DNA from 3 places in the Halomonas mongoliensis genome. Region 3 is predicted to be linked to each of the others. Evidence: predicted binding sites of a transcription regulator. Region 3 holds the regulator's gene; each other region holds the start of a gene.
What was found. The regulator sigma-54, encoded in region 3, starts transcription at its own class of promoters, with help from an activator protein. The targets are predictions, from matches to a motif close to TGGCACNNNNNTTGCTNT.
Positions count from the first base shown of each region.

Region 1 (2,266 bases), 890 kb from region 3:
CGCAGCCGCCGATGCGTTCGAACCAGCTGCGGGAAAGGCAGAGGCCATCGCCGCTGGGCAGCCGCCGCAGCCTGGCCAGCAGGCGCGCCAGCCGTCCAGCGTGCCGGGTGGGCAGGATCGCGGCGTCGAGCCTGCCGGCGGCGACCTCGGCGGCCAGCCGTGCCAGGGCCTCCGCCCTGGTGGTGTTGCCGATGCCGGGAAACACCAGAATATCGCCGCTACTGCTGGCAATGGCCTCGTTCAGCCGCTGCCCCAGGGGGAGCGGTGCTACCGACACCAGGCGTGCGCCGAAGCGCTGGGCGATGCGTGGCAGCCGCGCATCGCCGGTGTCATCCAGGACCCAGAGAGTAAAGGTGGCTTCGCCTGCCGCCTGCGCCAGCGGTGCCACGACCGCCAGCTGCCGGGGCAGCCTGGCGCCGGCACTGCGTGCGTCGATCAGAATGCAGGCGGTGAAGGTAGCCATGCGAGCTCCGGCAGTTGACCGCGGCGGGGGACGTGGCCGGCGGCCGGGAGTTGCTGCCGGTAGGTTCACGCTGTTGTAATCGAGTGTAGCCCTGAGTGTCCTTGAGTATCAAAAAGTTTGCATATGAAATTGCGTCACCCTGACGTTGCGCAATTCTCGTTCTGCCGGGGCTGAGGCCGGACCATACTCGCCGGCCGGGATCGCGGATGCCCTGCAGCAGTGCATGGAGATCGATTATTGCACCATCCTGGTGCGAAATGGGGGCGAGGGGGACGGTGAGCCGCGAGGCGGCGAAGGGCCTGGTTCAGGGTGGTGCGCTTCCCGGGGGCGTTTTTGTCTTTCAAATCAGCCCTGTGCTGAGGTCCTGTTGCATGTGGGTGCAATTCTGGCATGGGGCGTGCATTGTATTGGGCAGCATCGGGTCATGCCCGGTGATCGTGGGCAGAGTGCCCACGGCATGCTACAACTTCGCAACACCTCAACGCCCCGAGCACCGCTCAACCGGAGGACACCATGTCTGCCAAGACTCTCGCCCTGATTGAAGAACATGACGTCAAGTGGGTCGACCTGCGCTTTACCGATACCCGTGGCAAGGAGCAGCACGTCACCATCCCGGCCCGTGACATCGATGAGGAATTTTTCGAGAACGGCCAGATGTTCGATGGCTCCTCCATCTCCGGCTGGAAGGGCATCAACGAGTCGGACATGATCCTGCGCCCGGAAGATGGCACCGCCTTCCTCGACCCCTTCACCGAGGACTCTACCCTGGTGCTGCGCTGCGACATCATCGAGCCGGCCACCATGCAGGGCTACGAGCGTGACCCGCGCTCCATCGCCAAGCGCGCCGAGGCCTACCTGCAGTCCACCGGCCTGGGCGACACCGCCTTCTTCGGCCCCGAGCCCGAGTTCTTCATCTTCGACGAGGTGCACTGGAAGTCCGATATCGAGGGCTCCATGTACAAGATCACCTCCGAAGAGGGCGCCTGGTCCACCGACCGTCCCATCGAGGGCGGCAACCTGGCCCACCGTCCGCGGGTCAAGGGCGGCTACTTCCCGGTGCCCCCGGTGGACAGCTTCCACGATATCCGCGGCGCCATGTGCAACACCCTGGAGGCGATCGGCCAGACCGTCGAGGTGCACCACCACGAGGTGGCCAACGCCGGCCAGAACGAGATCGGGATCAAGTTCAACACCCTGGTCAAGAAGGCCGACGAGGTCCAGGAGATGAAGTACGTGATCCACAACGTGGCTCACGCCTACGGCAAGACCGCCACCTTCATGCCCAAGCCGCTGGTCGGCGACAACGGCAGCGGCATGCACGTCCACCAGTCCTTCTGGAAGGATGGCAACAACCAGTTCGCGGGCGACGAGTACGCCGGCCTCTCCGAGATGGCCCTCTACTACATCGGCGGCATCATCAAGCACGCTCGTGCCCTGAACGCCTTCGCCAACGCCTCCACCAACTCCTACAAGCGCCTGGTGCCGGGCTTCGAGGCGCCGGTGATGCTGGCCTACTCGGCCCGCAACCGCTCCGCCTCCATCCGCATTCCCTACACCGCCAGCCCCAAGGGCAAGCGCGTCGAGCTCCGCTTCCCGGATCCGACCGCCAACCCCTACCTGTGCTTCGCGGCGATGCTGATGGCCGGCATCGACGGCATCAAGAACAAGATCCACCCCGGCGACGCCATGGACAAGAACCTCTATGACCTGCCGCCGGAAGAGGGCAAGAAGGTGCCGACCGTGGCCCACAGCCTCGACCAGGCCCTGGATGCCCTGGACAAGGATCGCGCCTTCCTGACCGAG
Region 1 is NZ_CP199288.1:1,984,718-1,986,983, forward strand. Features, by position in the region: gene ACRYRV_RS09345 (hypothetical protein) at 1-463, opposite strand, end outside; gene glnA (glutamate--ammonia ligase) at 977-2,266, shown strand, end outside.
Region 1: a site for sigma-54 is predicted at 850-867, ahead of glnA (glutamate--ammonia ligase). Genes of this name have one in related genera too.

Region 2 (2,266 bases), 890 kb from region 3:
TACAGCTGCTGATCCTCCTGCGATCCAGCGACGTTGAGAGACGAAAGGGGTTCCGCCATGGCGGAACCCCTTTATCTTGTTCACTATCCAAGGATGAGACCAGATCAAGCTGCCACGCCCGCCGGGCAGGCGGCAGCGCAGGGGAGGAGTCATGCACAAGGTCATGTTGGCACTGGCGGTGGGGCTATCGTTCAGCCTGGCGGCCCAGGCTCAGACGATCTATCGCATCACCGATGCCCAGGGCAACGTGGTGTTTACCGACAACCCCGAGCGAGGCGGCGAGCAGGTGGAGCTGGCGCCGGTGACGGTGGTGCCCTCCAGGGGGGAGGTGCGCACCGGCGAGCCGGCGCCGCGCCTGGAGGGCGGCACCGCGCCGGCCCCCAGCGCCTCGCCGGGCCAGCCCTTCATGCCCTACGACAGCTTCCGGATGCTCTCGCCTACCCATGAGCAGGCCTTCCCGGTGGGGGCGGCGGGCAATGTCCCGGTGGAGCTTGGCATCGAGCCCGAGCTGCGCGAGGACCACCGCGTGCGCCTGCTGGTGAATGGCCAGGTCAGCCAGACGGCCATGCATACCACGGCCTTCATGGTGGCCAACATGAACCCCGGCGAGCATGTGCTGCAGGCGGAGCTGCTGGACGGCAGCGGGGCAGTGCGCCACCGCACCTCGCCGGTCACCGTCTATGTGCACCGGGCCAGCGTCAACCGCCCGGCCGATTAGCTACCCCCTCGCTGGGCACCCTGGCCGTGGTGCCCGGACGGTGGCCCAAGGCCCTGTCGCCCCCCGCATGGCGATGTGCGTCCCCCCTGGCCCTTGAAGCCGGCACCGCCGCCTGCCGAGCCCCCTTCGCCACTGCGCCGGGGCGAGCCTGTCCGCCGGCTGCCCGATGAGGCGCCACCCCTGCGCCGCCAGGAGGCGCGGGACGCCACTCGTCTGAACTGAGATCGGGCAGACGTCGCACCATCCGAGGTCATGGGCGGGTGCAGGCCAGGCGCTTGTGCACTATTTTGGTGCAGTGCCGCCCCCTTATCGCCCGATAAGCCCCGGGGCATGGGCCCGGCCGGCCTGGCGCGCTTCTTGCAGAACATCTCGCAGGAGCCAGGAGATAGCGATGGGCAGCCGTGGAGCCGATATGGCCGATTCGATGTATCAGCGCCTGATGGAGCACCTCACCACCGCCGTGGTGCTGCTCGATGGCGAGCTGAGACTGCAGTGGATGAACCCCGCCGCCGAGGCGCTGTTGGCGATCAGCCTGGGACGCGTGCAGGGGGCAAGGCTCTGCCAGCTGATGGAGAGCGACGACGGGCTCGGCGAGGTGCTCGGCAAGGCCCGTGACGAGTTCCACCCCTTCACCCAGCGGGAGGCGCGCCTGGTGATGCTGGCCGGTGATGCCCTGGTGGTGGACTACACGGTGACGCCGCTCTCCCGGGAGGAGCTGCTGCTGGAGATCGAGCCGCGTGACCGGCTGATGCAGATCTCCCGGGAGGAGGCGCTCCTGACCCGCCAGGAGACCATCAAGGTGCTGACCCGCGGCCTGGCCCACGAGGTAAAGAACCCTCTGGGGGGCATCCGCGGCGCCGCCCAGCTGCTGGAGCGCGACCTCGACGACCCCGGCCAGCGGGAGTTCACCCGCATCATCGTCGAGGAGGTGGACCGGCTGCGCGACCTGGTGGACTCCATGCTCGGCCCCAACCGCATGACCCACCACGAGCCCCTCAATATCCACAAGGTGCTGGAGCGGGTCAGGTCGCTGCTGCTCGCCGAGCATCCCCGGGTCGCCATCGAGCGCGACTATGACCCTAGCCTGCCGGACCTGGCCGGTGACGAGGCGCAGATGATCCAGGCGGTGCTCAACGTGGCCCGCAACGCCGTGGAGGCGATGAGCGAGGCGGGGACGCCGGACCCCCGGCTGGTGCTGCGCACCCGGGCGCGGCGCCAGTTCACCCTGGGGGCCGAGCGCCACCGCCTGGTGTGCGAGGTGGCGCTGGTCGACAACGGCCCCGGGGTCCCCGAGGCGCTGCGCGAGACCCTCTTCTACCCCATGGTCTCCGGCCGCGCCGAGGGCAGCGGCCTGGGGCTCTCCATCGCCCAGGCGATCCTGCACCAGCATCAGGGCCTGATCGAGTGCGACTCCGAGCCCGGCCACACCGAATTCCGACTGCTGATACCCCTGGAGAAGCGCCATGACTGACGTCGCACGCGTGGTGATCGTCGATGACGACCGCGCCATCCGCTGGGTGCTGGAGCGCGCGCTCGCCCAGCCCGACC
Region 2 is NZ_CP199288.1:1,987,089-1,989,354, forward strand. Features, by position in the region: gene glnA (glutamate--ammonia ligase) at 1-12, shown strand, start outside; gene ACRYRV_RS09355 (DUF4124 domain-containing protein) at 152-718, shown strand; gene glnL (nitrogen regulation protein NR(II)) at 1,143-2,189, shown strand; gene glnG (nitrogen regulation protein NR(I)) at 2,182-2,266, shown strand, end outside.
Region 2: a site for sigma-54 is predicted at 1,065-1,082, ahead of glnL (nitrogen regulation protein NR(II)). Genes of this name have one in related genera too.

Region 3 (2,266 bases):
CACGGAGCCTGCCTTCATCCTCCTCGATGAGCCCTTCGCCGGGGTCGATCCGATCTCGGTGGGGGAGATCAAGGGGATCATACGCCAGCTCAAGGCCCGCGACATCGGCGTGCTGATCACCGACCACAACGTCCGCGAGACCCTCGACATCTGCGACACCGCCTATATCGTCGGCGACGGCCAGATCATCGCCGAGGGCAATGCCGAGGCGATCCTCGCCAACCAGCGGGTACGCGATGTCTACCTGGGCCAGGACTTCCGGCTCTAGCCACCCGCCGCTTACCTACACAGCTTGCTGATATACCAGCCGTTCTTGCCTGGCGGCATGACAATTGCGCATGGCACGAAAGTTGCAGACATTGACGGAGAAAGGCGCTTGCATCGCCCATCGCCGCCGGCTAGGGTGAAGGCTTTCCACACCCGAGGGACTCGTTAGACCATGGCCATGAAAGCCTCCCTCCAGCTGCGCGTCGGTACCCAGCTGACCATGACGCCTCAGCTGCAGCAGGCCATCGCCCTGCTTCAGCTCTCCACCCTGGACCTGCGCCAGGAGATCCAGCAGGCACTGGAAGCCAACCCCATGCTGGAGCTCGACGAGGGCTTCGGCGAACAGGCGGTCAGCGAGGCCCCCGAAGCGGAGTGGGCCAGCGAGATCCCCGACCAGCTGGCCACCGACAGCGACTGGTCGGACACCTACCAGGACTTCAGCGCCCCCGCCTCCGGCGGCGAAGGGCCAGATTTCGAACGCGAGGCCGCCGGCCAGAGCCTGCAGGGCCACCTCAGCTGGCAGCTGGCCATGACCGACCTCACGCCTCGGGAGCAGCAGATCGCCGAGAGCCTGATCGACGCGGTGGATGACGCCGGCTACCTGGCCCAGCCCCTGGAGGAGATCCGCGACGGCCTGCGGGACCAGGGTCTCGAGGGACTGCGCAGCGCCGAGGTGGAGCAGGTACTGCTGCGCCTGCAGCAGTTCGAGCCTACCGGGGTCTTTGCCCGGGAGCTGCGCGAATGCCTGCTGCTGCAGCTGGCCGCGCTGCCCGACGACACCCCCCTGCTGCCCCAGGCGCGCCGGCTGGTGCGCCAGTTCCTCGAGGCGCTGGCCGGCGGCGACCGCCGCCTGCTCAAGCGCCGCCTCGGCCTCGACGACGACACCCTGGACGCGGCCATCGCCCTGGTCCGCTCCCTGGACCCCCGTCCCGGCAGCGCCTTCGCCGGCACCACCAGCGACTACGTCACTCCCGACCTGGTGGCGCGCCACGACAGCCACGGCTGGCACGTGGAGCTCAACCCCGAGGCGCTGCCCCGGCTGCGCATTCAGCCCGACTACGCCGCCCTGGTCCGCCGCGCGGACAAGAGCCAGGACAACCAGTTCCTCAAGGACCATCTCCAGGAGGCGCGCTGGCTGATGAAGAGCCTCTCCAGCCGCAACGACACCCTGCTCAGGGTGGGGCGCGAGATCATGGCCCGCCAGCTGGACTTCCTGGAGCAGGGCGAGGAGGCGATGAAGCCGCTGATCCTGGCCGATATCGCCCAGGCAGTGGAGATGCACGAGTCCACCATCTCCCGGGTCACCACCCAGAAGTACATCCATACCCCCAGGGGCGTCTTCGAGCTCAAGTACTTCTTCTCCAGCCAGGTGGGCGGCGGCGAGGGAGACGCCCACTCCAGCACCGCCATCCGCGCCCGGATCCGCAAGCTGATCCAGGAGGAGACGCCGCGCAAGCCCCTCTCCGACAGCAAGCTGGTGGCCCTGCTCGACGAGGCCGGTATCCAGGTGGCCAGAAGGACGGTAGCCAAGTACCGCGAAGCTATGGGCATTCCGGCCTCCAGCGAGCGCAAGCGGCTCAGGTAATGCAGGACCGTAGCGCTCTCAAGGGTCGGCCGCGAAGCCGTGGGCATTCCGGCCTCCAGCGAGCGCAAGCGGCTCAGGTAATGCAGGACCGTAGCGCTCTCAAGGGTCGGCCGCGAAGCCGTGGGCATTCCGGCCTCCAGCGAGCGCAAGCGGCTGCGCTGAACCCCACTCCCCAGCATGCCCCATCCGCACGGTCCGGGCAGCGTCTCCCGGGCACGAGCGAAGGTCGCGATGACCTGCATCACTGCGGCGCGCGGCGTCACCGCCACAGGGGGTATGCAAGGCAGGAAAAAGGGTTACAATCGAGGCACCACCAACGAGCAAGGAGCGTGTCATGCAAGTCAATATCACCGGCCATCATGTGGAACTGACCGACGCCCTGCGTGGCTATGTGAACGAGAAACTGGCACGCGT
Region 3 is NZ_CP199288.1:2,879,488-2,881,753, reverse strand. Features, by position in the region: gene lptB (LPS export ABC transporter ATP-binding protein) at 1-268, shown strand, start outside; gene ACRYRV_RS13550 (RNA polymerase factor sigma-54) at 440-1,852, shown strand; gene hpf (ribosome hibernation-promoting factor, HPF/YfiA family) at 2,187-2,266, shown strand, end outside.